3 regions of the Streptomyces sp. NPDC043861 genome follow, and region 2 is predicted to be linked to each of the others. Evidence: riboswitches for the same ligand, from Rfam matches in the RefSeq annotation. Region 2 holds a riboswitch; each other region holds the start of a gene.
What was found. Region 2 has a riboswitch for cyclic di-AMP ahead of AC068D_RS07595 (M23 family metallopeptidase). Riboswitches for the same ligand answer to the same signal wherever they lie in the genome.
Positions count from the first base shown of each region.

Region 1: it holds a riboswitch for cyclic di-AMP, as region 2 does, so the genes downstream of both, AC068D_RS03405 (M23 family metallopeptidase) here and AC068D_RS07595 (M23 family metallopeptidase) in region 2, are expected to answer to the same signal.
Region 3: it holds a riboswitch for cyclic di-AMP, as region 2 does, so the genes downstream of both, AC068D_RS13010 (transglycosylase family protein) here and AC068D_RS07595 (M23 family metallopeptidase) in region 2, are expected to answer to the same signal.

Region 1 is NZ_JBWKDP010000001.1:817,553-822,424, forward strand. Features, by position in the region: gene AC068D_RS03385 (aspartate aminotransferase family protein) at 1-229, shown strand, start outside; gene AC068D_RS03390 (helix-turn-helix domain-containing protein) at 291-908, shown strand; gene AC068D_RS03395 (DUF6126 family protein) at 920-1,066, shown strand; gene AC068D_RS03400 (tyrosine-protein phosphatase) at 1,094-1,906, opposite strand; cyclic di-AMP (ydaO/yuaA leader) riboswitch at 2,620-2,783, shown strand; gene AC068D_RS03405 (M23 family metallopeptidase) at 2,786-3,775, shown strand; gene AC068D_RS03410 (SGNH/GDSL hydrolase family protein) at 3,951-4,742, shown strand; gene AC068D_RS03415 (STM4011 family radical SAM protein) at 4,757-4,872, opposite strand, start outside.
Region 2 is NZ_JBWKDP010000003.1:20,167-25,038, reverse strand. Features, by position in the region: gene AC068D_RS07605 (MerR family transcriptional regulator) at 1-16, shown strand, start outside; gene AC068D_RS07600 (PP2C family protein-serine/threonine phosphatase) at 317-1,456, shown strand; cyclic di-AMP (ydaO/yuaA leader) riboswitch at 1,754-1,889, shown strand; gene AC068D_RS07595 (M23 family metallopeptidase) at 1,901-2,956, shown strand; gene AC068D_RS07590 (PrsW family intramembrane metalloprotease) at 3,126-4,457, opposite strand; gene trmB (tRNA (guanosine(46)-N7)-methyltransferase TrmB) at 4,506-4,872, opposite strand, start outside.
Region 3 is NZ_JBWKDP010000004.1:483,060-487,931, reverse strand. Features, by position in the region: gene AC068D_RS13020 (FtsB family cell division protein) at 1-216, opposite strand, end outside; gene eno (phosphopyruvate hydratase) at 297-1,583, opposite strand; gene AC068D_RS13010 (transglycosylase family protein) at 1,945-2,613, opposite strand; cyclic di-AMP (ydaO/yuaA leader) riboswitch at 2,618-2,816, opposite strand; gene AC068D_RS13005 (transglycosylase family protein) at 3,075-4,070, opposite strand; gene AC068D_RS13000 (cytochrome P450 family protein) at 4,200-4,872, opposite strand, start outside.

The sequences.
Region 1 (4,872 bases), on a different contig from region 2:
CGCGCAGATGGTGGTCGTGCCGCTGCTGCAGAAGCACCGCATCCTCACCCAGGTCTCCGGGGACCGGCTGGAAGTGATCAAACTGATTCCGCCCCTGGTCATCGGAGAGGGCGAGGTCGACCGGTTCGTCCAGGCCTTCACCGCCGTGATGGACGATGCGCACGCCGGCAGCGGGCTGATGTGGGACTTCGGAAAAACGCTCGTACGGCAGGCAGTGGGCGACCACTGAGTCTCTTTGCCTCTCGGGCAAAAAATTTGCCCGAGAGGAAAGATCCTGGCCCAATGGGGGCATGAGTCCTTCTGCCGGACAGTCTGCCGGGCGAACCGATGCACCGACGGCGGACGAGCTGCCCGATGTCGCACCCCGGCTCCGCGAGCTGCGCCGCCGCCGGGGTCTCACCCTTGAGGCCGCCGCCCAGCGCGCCGGTCTCTCGCCCGCCCATCTGTCCCGGCTGGAGACCGGCAACAGGCAGCCTTCGCTGCCCATGCTGCTCGCCCTGGCCCGGGCCTACGGTACGACGGTCGCCGAACTGCTCGGTGAGCTGCCGCCGGAGCGTGACGCGGTCGTCCGGGGCGGGCGGATGGGGCCCGCCGCGGCCGACGGCTGGGCCTACCGAAAGGCGGGCGGGAGGGGCCGCGCCATGCAGGCCCTGCGGGTGCATGTGCCGTACGCCACCCAGGGAGACCTGGTACGGGTGCATCCGGGCGAGGAGTGGCTGCACGTGCTGGAAGGCAGGCTGCGGCTCGGCCTCGGCGACAGCGTGCACGAGCTCGAACCGGGGGACAGCGCCCACTTCGACTCGCTCACGCCGCACCGGATCACCTCGGCCACCCGGCAGGGGGTCGAGCTGTTGTTCGTCCACACCCTGTTGCAGAGCCCCGACCCGCACGCGCATCCGCACAGCTGAGGAGATCCGTCATGCCGGAGAAGCCGTCATCCAGCCGGGACGCGCACCAGGAGCAGAAGTTCCCGATCGGGCTGATCGTGCGACTGTTCGCGTACCTGGTCGCGGGCCATCTGTTCGCGGCCTTCCTCTACCTGCTGTTCACCGTCGGCGGCAAGTGACCATGCTGCGCGACGGCCGGAAGGGGTTCAGACGGAGCCGTCCAGCAGCCGTTCGCGCAGCTGCTCACGTGTCCCGGGCGAGATCTTGAGCCCGTCGGAGAGATAGCGCTCGGTGGTGCCCCAGGTCTCCTCGATGGTCTCGAACGCCGCCGTCAGATACTCGGCGCGGGCGTCGAAGAGCGGGCTGAGCAGCTCCATGACCTCCGGCGACATCCCGGCCGGGGAAGTGTCGCTGCGGCGCACCTTGTAGCGTCGGTGCGGGTCGTTCGACTTCAGATAGTCGGCCTCGACGGCATCGCGCTCGACCCCCACCGCGAGCAGCGAGACCGCGATCGACAGTCCCGCGCGGTCCTTGCCCGCCGCGCAGTGCATCAGCGCCGGAACACTGTCCTCCGCCAGTGCATGCAGCACCCGGCTGTGCTCGGCCGTCCGCGTCTTGATCATCATGCGGTAGGAAGCCGTCATCCGGCCGGCCGCCTTGCCGTCGGCGAGGATCGACCTCAGCTGGTCGATGTTGCCGTCGCGCACCATCCTCCAGAACTCGGCGCCGTCGGCCGGATCGCTGAGCGGAATGTTCAGGTTCCGCACCCCGGGCAGCTCGACGTCCGGGCCCTCCAGCTTGTGGTCGGCGGCATTGCGGAAGTCGAAGATCGTGTGGAGCCCGAGAGAGGCGAGGAAGGCGGCATCGCTCGCGGTCGCGTGCGCGAGGTGACCGCTGCGGAAGAGCCGTCCGTACCGCACCTGCCGCCCGTCCACGGTCGGAAGCCCGCCCACGTCCCGGAAGTTGCGCACGCCGGAGAGCTCGGGTTCGGTCGACGGGACCTGTGGCAGCTGCGTCACGGGGGCTCCTCCGTGTCTGCGGTCGGCACTGCTCGCCGACGATGGCGCGCTCCGACCATACGACATTGATTCCTCAGGCAATCATCTCGGCTATGCCTGTATGAGCGCTCCCTCGAGTACGGAATCTGCTCGATAATGTTCCACTTTGTGTGGATGTGATGGGCTGGTCCGGTCAGGTGATCGTGGAGGCCGAACGCGGTCGCGTGCTCGACGCGCCGCGGACGTCCGGCCGCCGGCTCCCCCTCCTGTCGTGCGGGCGGGGGAGCCTCGCCGGGTGCCGGGCTTTCGGGGCTGGCGCTCCACGGGTGGGGTGCCGTCCGTCGTGATCCAGTCGCGCCGTGGCGCCCGGGCTCGAGGGCGTGCGGGGGGAGGGGGGATCTGGCGAAGTTGTCCATTGAGTGGAGCAACGGCGCAATCTGACACTAATGAGGCATCTGTCCGTATTGGGTGATTTCGCATAACGCGCCCCGGTTGCAAGGGAGATGGGCGCCGTACCGTGAGCGGGATCATATTCGTGACGGTCTGTCGTCGTGCGCCGGAATCAAGTCCCCTTGTCCATAAGGAAATCGAAGATCCGTAATCCACGGAGTGTCACCGGAAAATCCGTGTTGGTATCGCGCGGGTGAATGTCGGGCGATTGAGGTGGCTTGTACCCCCGCCAAGGCTCGCTTACGGTCGCCGCAATCCGGTCGGATCGCCCAATCCTGCCGCCGTCCGGAATATCGCACCCATCCACGTGTGGCAGGAGCGGGGGACCCAGGTAAGTCCGCCGGCCGGGAGTTCCGGACGGCTAGGGGTGAAGTCGCGATGCATACGCGGCCGGGCATCTCCAGCCCGAACCCGACAGCTCACCTCGCAGGCGCCGGAGAGGAATTCGCCATGCCCGCAAAGGGTAAGCACCGCCGTCCGAGGACCAACCCGTTCACGCGCGGATTCGCTGCCGCCGGCACCGGTGGCGCCGTCATCGCACTCCCGCTCATCGGCGCCACCGGTGCGCACGCCGCGGAGAAGTCGGCTCCCGCCGTGAGCCCCGAGCATGTCGCCTCCGTCACCTCCGTCGCCCAGAAGGCTGCCCCTCAGGCGCCCAAGGCGGGGAAGGTCCCCACGACCTACACGGTCGTGGCGGGTGACTATCTGTCGAAGATCGCCGTGGCGCAGGACGTCAACGGCGGCTGGAAGAAGCTGTACGCCGACAACCGTGAGGCCGTCGGTGAGAACCCGTCGCTGATCCACCCGGGTCTCAAGCTCACGATCGGGGCCAAGGCCGCCCCGGCCGAGAAGAAGGCTCCCGTCGAGCGCAAGGCGCCGGCCGAGAAGAAGGCTCCCGTCGAGCACAAGGCGGCGGCTCCGGCGAAGCAGGAGCGCCAGGCCGCCCCGGCCGAGCGCGCCGCACGCAGCGCCGAGCGCCCCGCTGCCGCTCCCGCTGCGGCTCCTGCCGCCGCCCCCGCCGCACAGGCCAAGGTCACGGGCTACACCGCTCCGGTCACCGGTGGCATCAGCACCTCCTACCGGACGCCCGGTGCCATGTGGTCCAGCGGCTACCACACGGGTCTCGACTTCATCGCCTCCATCGGCACCTCGGTCAAGTCCGTCGGCCCCGGCACCGTCGTCTCGGCCGGCTGGGCCGGCGCCTACGGCAACCAGGTCGTCATCCAGCACAGCGACGGCACCTACTCGCAGTACGCGCACCTCTCCTCCCTTTCGGTCTCGGCCGGCCAGAGCGTGCGTGGCGGTGAGCAGATCGGTCTGTCCGGTTCCACCGGCAACTCCACCGGCCCGCACCTGCACTTCGAGATCCGCACGACGCCGAGCTACGGCTCGGACATCGACCCGCTCGCCTACCTGCGAGGGCACGGCGTGTCGATCTGAATCTGACGTAACGTCAGTGAAGTCCGCCGCCCCTTTCCTGACGGAGGGGCGGCGGACTTCTGTGTGCCGCCCTATTCCCACTTTGCGAGAAACTGACCTGGTGGTCTATGTCACGCCACGTCAACCCCTCCCTACGGTGGCGTAGGTCACTTGATGCCGTGAATGATGTCGTGACGTGGCAGACGATTCGAGATCAACGATGAATGGCGTATTCGGGTCGTACGCGGCGGTCGGTGACAGTTTCACCGAGGGCGTCGGAGACCCCGGACCCGAGGGGCAGTTCGTAGGCTGGGCGGACCGCCTCGCGGTGCTCCTCGATGACCGCGTACCGGAGCACACATTCCGCTATGCCAATCTCGCCGTGCGCGGCAGGCTCCTCGACCAGATCGTGGAGGAACAGGTCCCCCGTGCGAAGGAACTGGCCCCCGACCTGGTGACGTTCTGCGCCGGCGGAAACGACATCATCCGGCCCGGCACCGACCCCGACGACGTCGCCGAGCGCTTCGAACGCGCCGTCGCCGACCTCACCGGCGTCGTCGGTACCGTTCTGGTGACCACCGGCTTCGACACCCGGGGCGTCCCCGTGCTCCGTCATCTGCGCGGCAAGATCGCCACCTACACCGCGCATGTGCGTGCCATCGCGGACCGGCACGGTTGCCCGGTCCTCGACCTGTGGTCGCTCAAGTCCGTCCAGGACAGGCGCGCCTGGGACGGCGACCGGCTCCACCTCTCGCCCGAAGGCCACACCCGGGTGGCGCTCCGCGCCGCTCAGGTGCTCGGCATGGAGGTACCCGCCGACCCCGACCAGCCGTGGCCCCCGCTGCCGCCGCGTGGCACGCTCGAGGTCCGGCGCGACGACATCCACTGGGCGCGCGAATACCTCGCACCGTGGATCGGCCGTCGGCTGCGCGGCGAATCGTCAGGCGATCATGTGGAGCCGAAGCGCCCGGATCTGCTTCCGCTCTGAGCTCTCCGCCCGCCCTACGGGTGGTGCGAAGGAGCGGGGATCCGCTCCAGGACCCCGCCCGCGAACACGTCGTACAGCGGCAGCGACTCCAGATGGACGTAGCCGATGTGGCAGTCGCACACGGTGAGGG
Region 2 (4,872 bases):
CCTCAGCGACGACTGAGGCGTGGCTGTCAACCGCTCGGCGGCGATCGAGGCGCGACCGCCCGCGCGGCAGCAACGGCCGGCTGCGGAGGCCGGCACCCGGTGACGACCGGGTTCGCCGCCGCACCGCTGCTCGCCGCCCCGGCCGCAGGGTCACCAGGAGGGCCCCCTGGTGTCCCCGGAACCGGAACGGCAGGACGTACTCTCGTGGGATAGCCCGGTTGGCCGACGGCGATGAGCCGCGCGGCGCGGCTCCGGCCAGCCTGGATGGGGCGCGGTACCGTCCGCAGCGGTGGGTGGACCGGGCAGGAGACCACTGGTGGCGCAGACAGAGGGCGACGGCGGGCGGCAACGGCGCAACGGCGGCCGGCGGCTGGTCCTGCTGCTGCCCTGGCTGGTGATCGCCATCGGGGTCGTCTTCGATCTGGTGACCCCGGAGTCGTACCGGGCATCGCCGCTCTTCGCCGCCGCACCGTTGCTCGCCGCCCCGTTCTTCTCCTGGCGCGGCACTCTGGTCGCCGCCGTCGCCAGCGTCGCCGTCGTGATCGGGCTGCACGTCTACAACGGCACCCTGAGCCAGGTGCCGGCGACGACCGAGACGCTGACCGTGTTCACGGTCTCCGGTCTCGCTCTCTACATCAACCATGTCCTGCGCCGAAGCGGCCAGCGCCTGGCATCCGCACGTGTGATCGCGGAGGCCGCCCAGCGGGCCGTGCTCCCCACGCCCAGAGAGCGCATCGGCGGGCTGCACATCGCCGCCCGTTACGAGGCGGCGCAGGAGGACGCCTTCATCGGCGGTGACCTCTTCGCCGTGCAGGACACCCCGTACGGCGTGCGTCTGGTGGTCGGGGACGTGCGGGGGAAGGGGCTGGACGCGGTCGAGACGGTGGCCGTGCTGCTCGGGGCGTTCCGGGAAGCGGCGGAACAGGAGCCCTCGCTGGAGCGGGTCGCGCAGCGGCTGGAGCAGGCACTCGCCCGAGAGGGTGCCCACGGCCTGGATGCCGTCGAGGGGTTCACCACCGCCGTGCTCGCCGAGATCCCGCCCGGGAACGGACAGGTCCGCGTGGTCAACCGCGGCCATCCGCCGCCGCTCGTGCTGCATGCGGACGGTTCCCTGGCCCTGCTGGAGCCCAGCAGGCACGCGCTGCCGCTGGGTATGGGCGATCTCGGTCACTGGACGGACGTCGTGGACGAGGTGCCGTTCCCGCCCGGGGCGACCCTGCTGCTCTACACCGACGGACTGTCCGAGGCGCGCGACGCCCACGGCGCCTTCTACGACGTGCGCGTACGAATGGGCGGCCGTATCTTCCCCGGCCCCGACGAACTGCTGGACTCGGTCATCGACGACGTGCGGCGTCACACGGGCGGCGGAACGACGGACGACATGGCCCTGCTGGCCGTCAGCAGACCCGGGGCGCGGCAGCCCGAGCAGCGTCGTGTGATGCCGGTGGTGCCCTGAGCGGCTCGCTGCTGTCCGCGCCCTGAGCGACGTCGTGTGATGCCGGTGGTGCTCCTGTTCAGGCCGCCGCGACGGAGCGTGACCGAAGGGCAGCCCTCCGCATAACATCTGACGAACAGTCAGGAGCGGAGTCTCGGGTGAGAGGGAGTCAACTCGCCCGATTTCTTCATGTTCTGGGTGGAAAGTTCGCACCCGAAGCGTCAAACGATCAACCGGAACAGCTTGGAATAGGCCCCCCGTGTCTATTAACGTTCGATAACGCAGCGCGGTCGTCCCAGCCGTCGCAAGAGACGGCTCCGTGCGCACGCGCCGAATCCCGTAAGGGAACCGGGGAACCACCTTTTGGGGTGAATCGGGCACTTCGCGGTGCTCGTAGGAGACCTTCCTGCTCCGAACCCGTCAGCTAACCCGGTAGGCGAGAAGGAAGGAAAGGAGCACGCCTCCGTGGCGTCCAACGAGCCTGCCCTCCAAGAGCCGCCCACCACCGAGTGGGTCCCCACCGCAGAGTGGGCCCCGGCCGCCGGGACGGAGGAGTGGAACCCGACCGAGGAGACCGTCCGCCCGGTCCGTGGCAGGCACCGCGTCGTCAAGCAGCGCAATGGACTCGCCCGTAGCTCCACCGTCCTCGGAGTCGGTGTCATCGCTGCGGTGGGTGCGGGTGGCATGGCCACCGCGCAGGACAAGCCGGCGGTCTCGATCTCCCTGCCGGACACCATCACGGACAACCTCCCGGACGCCAAGTCGCTGCCGGGTGTGGGTTCCCTGATCTCTGACGACTCCGACGAGCAGGGCGAGGAGCGGAACGAGGCCCCGCTCACGGCCATGTCCGTCGCCGACACGGCGTCCGCAACCGGCACCCAGCAGGGCGGCGGCTCGGGTGAGGCGCTGCGCGCACGCATTCTCCAGCAGGCCGAGCAGCAGCAGGCCGAGGCCGAGGCCGAGGCGAAGGCCGCCGCGGAGAAGGCCGCTGCCGAGCAGGCCGCGGCGGAGGCGACGAAGCAGCAGACGGCAGCCGAGGCGGAGGCCGCCGAGGCGAAGAAGAAGGCGGAGGAGGAGGCGGCACGCAAGGCCGAGGCCGAGCGGCTCGCCAAACTCGCCGCGAGCTACTCCCTGCCGACGTCCTCGTACACGCTCACGTCGACCTACGGTGAGTCGGGCTCCATGTGGTCCTCCGGCTATCACACCGGCCTCGACTTCGCGGCCCCGACCGGTACGCCCGCCAAGGCCGTGCACGGCGGAACCGTCAAGTCGGCGGGCTGGTCGGGCTCGTACGGCTACCGCATCGTGCTGGAACTGGAGGACGGCACCGAGGTCTGGTACTGCCATCTGTCCTCGATGACCGTCGGCGCAGGCCAGCAGGTCGCCACGGGCGAGACGATCGGGCGTGTGGGCGCCACGGGCAATGTCACCGGCCCGCATCTGCACCTCGAGGTGCACACGCCGGGCGGCGCCGGGGTGGACCCGGCGGCGTGGCTGCGGGACAAGGGCCTCAGCGTCTGACGCCGCTTCCTCGCACGACCCCGGCGGGTGCACACGTCCCGCTGCTAAGGGCAGGGCCCTGGGGCCTCCCGTTTGAATCCTGCCGGGCGTGCGTGCCCCGGTACGCACGCTCGCCGCGTTGTCGTCGGTCGCCCATGCTCCGCGTGGGCGGCCCTTCCCGACAGGCCGGCTACGCCCGGTACGGGTTGTACCCGTCGTAGTCCAGATAGGGCGGCGGCGTCCGTGCCCGGCCCGTCGCCTGGGCAGCGTAGGCCAGTGCCGGGGACGCGACGTGCTTGCGCTGCCAGAGATGGTGGAGCAGCTCCTGCTCGCGTGCCACGAAGTCCGGGCCCGCGGTGCCGCGGTGGGCACGGTGGCGCAGGAAGGCCAGGGAGGTCGCGAAGGCCTCGTACTCGGATACCGTCCGTGCGGCCGCATGGCCGTGCGTGCGGCCCGCCATGTCGCGGGCCATCGTGCGCGCCCGCATCGAGGAGAGGGCGAGCGGCTCGGTGGGGGAGAGCCAGCCCGCCGCCGCGTACGCGGGGAGCTGTGCCTCGACCGTGCGCAGCTCCCGCTGCCGGGTCCAGATCGCCAGCCAGGTCAACAGCGCGAAGGCCGGCACCATGAACAGCGCGTACACGGCGTAGAACCCCCAGGGGCCGAACACGCCCGAGCCGTTCCACAGCGCGTGCATGCCCATCGCGAGGGCGAGGCCCAGCAACGGCAGCGCGGTCCTGCGGAACTTCCTCCGCCGGGCGGTGAGCGCCGCGAGACCGAAGCCGATGCCCGTCAGCACGGTGAAGAGCGGGTGCGCGAACGGCGACATCACGATCCGCACGAAGAAGGTCGCCGCGGTGACGGATGCGAAGCCCGAGCGGCCGAACTCCTGGTCCTCACCGAACGCATTGCCGAGGTAGAGGATGTTCTCGGTGAAGGCGAAGCCGGTGGCGGTGAAGCCGGCCACGACGACGCCGTCGACGACGCCGGTGAAATCCCGCTTCCGGAAGACGAAGATGAGCAGGATGGCGGCCGCCTTCGCGCTCTCCTCGACGAGCGGCGCCACGATGGTCGCGCCGATCGTGTCCGCAGAGGTGGGATCCGCCGTTGCGGTGGCTATCCACTGGGTCGCGAACGAATTGGCGATGATCGCGACGAGCGCGGCGGCGCAGGCCCCCCAGGCGAAGGCGAACAGGAGATTCCGCCAGGGGCCCGGCTCGACGCGGTCCAGCCACCGGAACGCTGCCATCAGCAGCGGCACGGGCAGCAGCGCCAGGCCGAGGCCCACCAGAAGACCCTCGGTACCGGTCTGTTCGCGCACCAGCGCGAGGATGACCAGTCCCGAGAGCGCGAGCAGGGTGATCACGGTCCAGGCGCGCAGTGCCCTGCCGCGCCAGAAGGCGCGGCGAGGTTTGTAGCGCCAGCGCGCACGCTCCGGCACCGCGTCGAACAGCGGCTGTTCGCCGCACGCCGGTACGGCGGGATGCGGCGCTGTCGGATGCTGCTGCGGGGACCAGTCGGACACCCGACGACCCTAACGAGGGACACCGACAGCGCGCGACGGCGTCACGGGCTATCGGCCGCTGCGGCGGAACAGCAGATCGTGCACGACATGCCCCTTGTCGAGGCCCTGGCCCTCGAACCGGGTGAGCGGACGGAAGGCGGGCCGGGGCGCATAGCCGCCGTCCTCCTGGGTGTTCTCGAAGTCGGGGTGCGCCGAGAGAACCTCGAGCATCTGCTCGGCGTACGGCTCCCAGTCGGTCGCGCAGTGCAGCACCGCGCCGGGCTTCATCCGGCTCGCGGCGAGCGTGAGGAACTCCGGCTGGATCAGCCGGCGCTTGTGGTGGCGCTTCTTGGGCCACGGGTCCGGGAAGTAGACCCGGAGTCCGTCGAGCGCGTCGGGTACGAGCATTTCGCGGAGCAGGATGATCGCGTCACCG
Region 3 (4,872 bases), on a different contig from region 2:
GATGTCGTTGCGCTGCGACACGTACTGACGCATCGGGTACGCAAGCGCGACGATCATCGAGCACACCACCAGCGCGAGGAACGCCGCCCGTCCGGTGAGCCTGGAGCGGCGGGCCTGGCGGCGCGTCTGCGAGCGGTAGACGCGGGCGGCCGTCTGCTCGCCGAGCAGCCGCAGCCTGGTCGCGGTGGAGAACCGGTCGCGGTCCTTGCCGGCCATGGTCCCGCCTCCCCTTTATTACGCGCGTACGTCCCCGCACACGGTACGGGACCGGGTGCGGGGACGTACGGAAGCGGGTGTCAGCCCTTGAAGCGCGGGAACGCGCTGCGGCCCGCGTACACCGCCGCGTCGTCGAGGATCTCCTCGATGCGCAGCAGCTGGTTGTACTTGGCGACGCGCTCGGAGCGGGCCGGGGCACCGGTCTTGATCTGGCCGCAGTTGGTGGCGACGGCCAGGTCGGCGATGGTGACGTCCTCGGTCTCGCCGGAGCGGTGGGACATCATGCACTTGAAGCCACTGCGCTGGGCCAGCTCGACGGCGTCCAGGGTCTCCGTCAGGGAACCGATCTGGTTGACCTTGACGAGCAGGGCGTTGGCGGCGCCGTCCTCGATACCGCGGGCGAGACGCTCCGGGTTGGTGACGAACAGGTCGTCGCCGACCAGCTGCACCTTGGCGCCGAGCTTGTCGGTGATGACCTTCCAGCCGGCCCAGTCGTCCTCGAACAGCGGGTCCTCGATGGAGACGAGCGGGTACGCGGAGACGAGCTCCCCGTAGTACTCGGTCATCTCGGCGGCGGAGCGCTCCTTGCCCTCGAAGAGGTACTTGCCGTCCTTGTAGAACTCGGAGGCGGCCACGTCGAGCGCGAGGGCGATGTCCTTGCCCGGCGCGTAACCGGCCTGCTTGATGGCCTCGAGGATCAGGTCGAGGGCCTCGCGGTTGGAGTCCAGGTTCGGGGCGAAGCCGCCCTCGTCGCCGAGGCCGGTGGACAGGCCGCGCTCCTTCAGGACCTTCTTGAGCGTGTGGTACACCTCGGTGCCCCAGCGGAGCGCCTCGGAGAAGGACTCCGCACCGATCGGCGCGATCATGAACTCCTGGATGTCCACGTTGGAGTCGGCGTGCGAGCCGCCGTTCAGGATGTTCATCATCGGCACCGGCAGCAGGTGCGCGTTCGGGCCGCCCAGGTAGCGGAAGAGCGGGAGGTCGGAGGCCTCGGAAGCGGCGTGGGCGACGGCCAGGGAGACACCGAGGATGGCGTTGGCACCGAGGGACGCCTTGTTGTCGGTGGCGTCCAGATCGAACATCGCCTGGTCGATCAGACGCTGCTCGGTGGCGTCGTAACCGACGAGCTCCGGGCCGATCTGCTCGATGACGGCGAGGACGGCCTTCTCGACGCCCTTGCCCTGGTAGCGGTTCTGGTCTCCGTCACGGAGCTCAATGGCCTCGAACGCACCGGTGGAGGCACCGGAGGGAACGGCAGCACGGCCGGTGCTGCCGTCGTCGAGGCCAACCTCGACCTCGACCGTGGGGTTGCCTCGGGAGTCCAGGATTTCCCGGGCTACGACGACGTCGATGGACGGCACGAGCATCTCCTTCTGGGATGTGACGCTAAGAGTGACGCAAGCGGAGCAGGGTCAGCGCAGGGTCGCCCTGGCCTTGCGACATGAGCCTAACCGGCTCCGGAGCCTCGGCCAGCCGGTGCCCGCCCCGTGGGACGAAAAAGGGAATGAAACAGACAGAAACCCCGGCCTGGGGGCGCCTCCCTTCCCCCGCAGGGCTGCGGGGGAACGTACGGGAAGGCGCGCCTGGCCGGGGAGAGCTGGGGGACGGGGTGCGTCGCCCGGTGGTCCGCCGGGTCCACCGGGCGACGGGATCCCCTGGGGACGACGGTGTCCCCTGATTCCGGGGCGGGGAGTCCCCGCTGTGCGGGGGCCCCGGAGCCTGGTGGGGTCAGCTCAGGTGGAGGAGCTGCCCGGGGTGGATGACATCGGCGTCGTCGATGATCTCCTTGTTCAGCTCGAAGAGCTTCTCCCAGCCGCCCTTGACCTTCTTCTCCTCAGCGATCTTGCTGAGGGTGTCGCCGGCCTTGACCTTGTACTCGCCGTCGCCCTTCTTGACCGGGGCGGCGGGGCGCTCGGAGCGGGTGGTCGGGACCTCGGCACGCTTCGGGGCGGGCGCCTTGGCCTTGGGCTTGGCGGGCTTCGGGGCGGGGGCCTCGGCGGCACCGCCGTCGAACGAGGCGTTGGACAGACCCACGCCGCAGTGCGGCCATGCACCCTTGCCCTGGCCGGCCAGGACCTTCTCGGCGATCTGGATCTGCTGGGCCTTGGAGGCCTGGTCGGCGGTGGAGGCGAACGCCGTGCCTCCGTACGCGGCCCAGGTGGAGGCCGAGAACTGCAGACCGCCGTAGTAGCCGTTGCCGGTGTTGATGGACCAGTTGCCACCGGACTCGCACTGGGCGACGGCGTCCCACTCGGAAGCGGTCGCGGCGGACGCGGTGCCGGAGGCCATGAGCGGCGCGGCGATGGCAGCACCGGTGACGCCCGCGAGTGCGGCGACGCGGGTGGTGCGGTGGAACGCGGTCGGACGGCGGTGCTTGCCCTTGCCGGAAAGCAGCATGGAGTCATCCCCTCACCGACGCCTGCGAGGTGAGCTGTCGGGTTCGGGCCGATGGGGTGTCCCCGGTTCCGTCAGGAACTCGGGAACGATTTGCCCGGCCGCGCGAGTTGCGCGCGGCTTCACCCCAAGCCGTGCCCTCCCTCATCGGGCGGGTACGGCACCTACCTTGGGTCCCCCGCTCCTGCCTACGGCGCATGACGCGACGACTGTTCCCCCCGACCGACGGCAGGATTCGGCGTGACGGTCGACGGGGCCCGCGATGGCGAGCGGTCAGACCGTAAACACACGTCTCCCCGATGTTCAAAGATGAACATCGGGGAGAAATCACCCATAACCACCAAGGACGGATGTCCGTTTTCGCAGGTGAGGGACGGGATGGCCCTACTTGGCAGGCATCCGGGGTCAGTTGACCGGAAGAGACTCATGTCTCACTTGCACAGAAGCGGACATAAGCACCCCAACTACTCCTTCAACTGACCCTCATCCAGGTTCAGATCGAGGCTCTGGCCAGGGAGGATGAGGTCGGCGTCGGATCCGACGACCTCCTCATTCGCCTCGTAGAGCGCGGGCCAGCCGCCCGGCACCTCGTTCGCGTCGGCGATCGCCGAGAGGTTGTCACCGGGGCGGACGGTGTACTCATCCGTCGCCTCGGCGGCATCTCGTGCCGATCCGTCACCTCGTGAGGCGTGGCGACCTGATTCACGCTCATTGCCCGAATTGCCCGCCTCGTCCTCCTCGGGGGCCGGGGCGCCACGATGCTTCCCGGAACCGTTGTCCGCGTCGGCGTCCGTGTCGGTGTCGCTGCTCACATCCTCGGCGGGGCCGGTGGACCCGGACGCACTCGGCTCGTCCTCCACTCCCCCGGCCGGCTCCGCGGCCTCGGGCGACGTCGTGGAGTCGCCGGAGGGCTCCCCGGACGGCTGCGGCGACTCGGGCGCGGCCGAGTCCGAAGGCTCCGTCGTGACGGCGTCCCTGCCGTCACCGAAGGAGGGCGGGTCCACTGTGTCGGTGTCGTCCTCGGAGCCGAGCGTGCTGCCCGTCGCGCCGGCGGTCGCACCCGGGTCGACATCGGCCTTGACCCCGCCGGTCGTCAGCCCGGTGATCGCGGCGCAGCTCGCCCACGCCGAGGGGCCCTTGGCGGCGAGTACCTTCTCCGCGACCGCGATCTGCTGCGAGCGGCTGGCGAGATCCGGGCGCGGGGCGTACGCCGTACCGCCGAATTCCTCCCAGTCCGCCTGGGAGAGCTGCAATCCGCCGTAGTAGCCGTTTCCGAGATCGGCACTCCACATACCGCCGCTCTCGCAGTCCGCGACCCGGTTCCAGGTGGCGGTGTCTGCGGCCGAAGCGGAACCCGCACCGAGCAGCGGGATCGCGATGGCCGATCCGGTCACCCCCGCAGCGACGATGAGGGCGGGAGCCTGACGGGGGCGGCGGTGCCGACCGTTCCCGGAGAGCATGCAGTGGCCTTTCGTGCGACGACGCGGAACTGGAGGGTCCCGAGTTGACGGTGAACGTAGCCGCATTCGAACGCGAGTCACAAGTCGATGCAGCGGAGATCACGTGAAAGTCACAGTTCTGATGGAGCGTCAGAAACTCTGGGGTGTGAACTCAACGGGCAGAGTGCGCAATCCACGCATAATGAGCCCCCCACGCCACCGCAAATCGGAAGGATCCGTCGCAAGTCGCAAGTCGGGCAGACGGGTCAGCAGAGTCGCCAGTGCGGTCTGCCCCTCCAGCCTGGCGAGCGGTGCCCCGAGGCAGTAATGGATGCCGTGCCCGTACCCGAGGTGCTGGTTGTCCCGTCGGGAGAGGTCGAGCACATCCGGGTCGAGGAATCTGTCCGGGTCCCGGTCGGCCGCGGCGAGCACGACGAGGACGGGGTCGCCGACCGCGATGTCCTGCCCGCCGAGGGTCAGCGGTTCGGTGGCGAACCGCCAGGTGGCGAGCTCCACGGGCCCGTCGAAGCGGAGGAGTTCCTCGACGCCGGTGGCCAGCAGAGCGGTCTCCCCGGCGGCGATGGACGCCTGGAGGCGCGCGCGCTGCTCGGGGTGGCGCAGCAGTGCGTACACACCGTTGCCGATGAGGTTGACCGTCGTCTCGAAACCCGCGAAGAGAAGGATGAAGGCCATGGCCGCGGCCTCGTTCTCGGTCAGGTGCTCGCCATGGTCCGAGGCCTTGATGAGCCCCGAGATGAGGTCGTCACCGGCGTTCTCGCGCTTGCGGTGGATCAGCTCGGCGAGATAGCCCCGCATCTTCTTC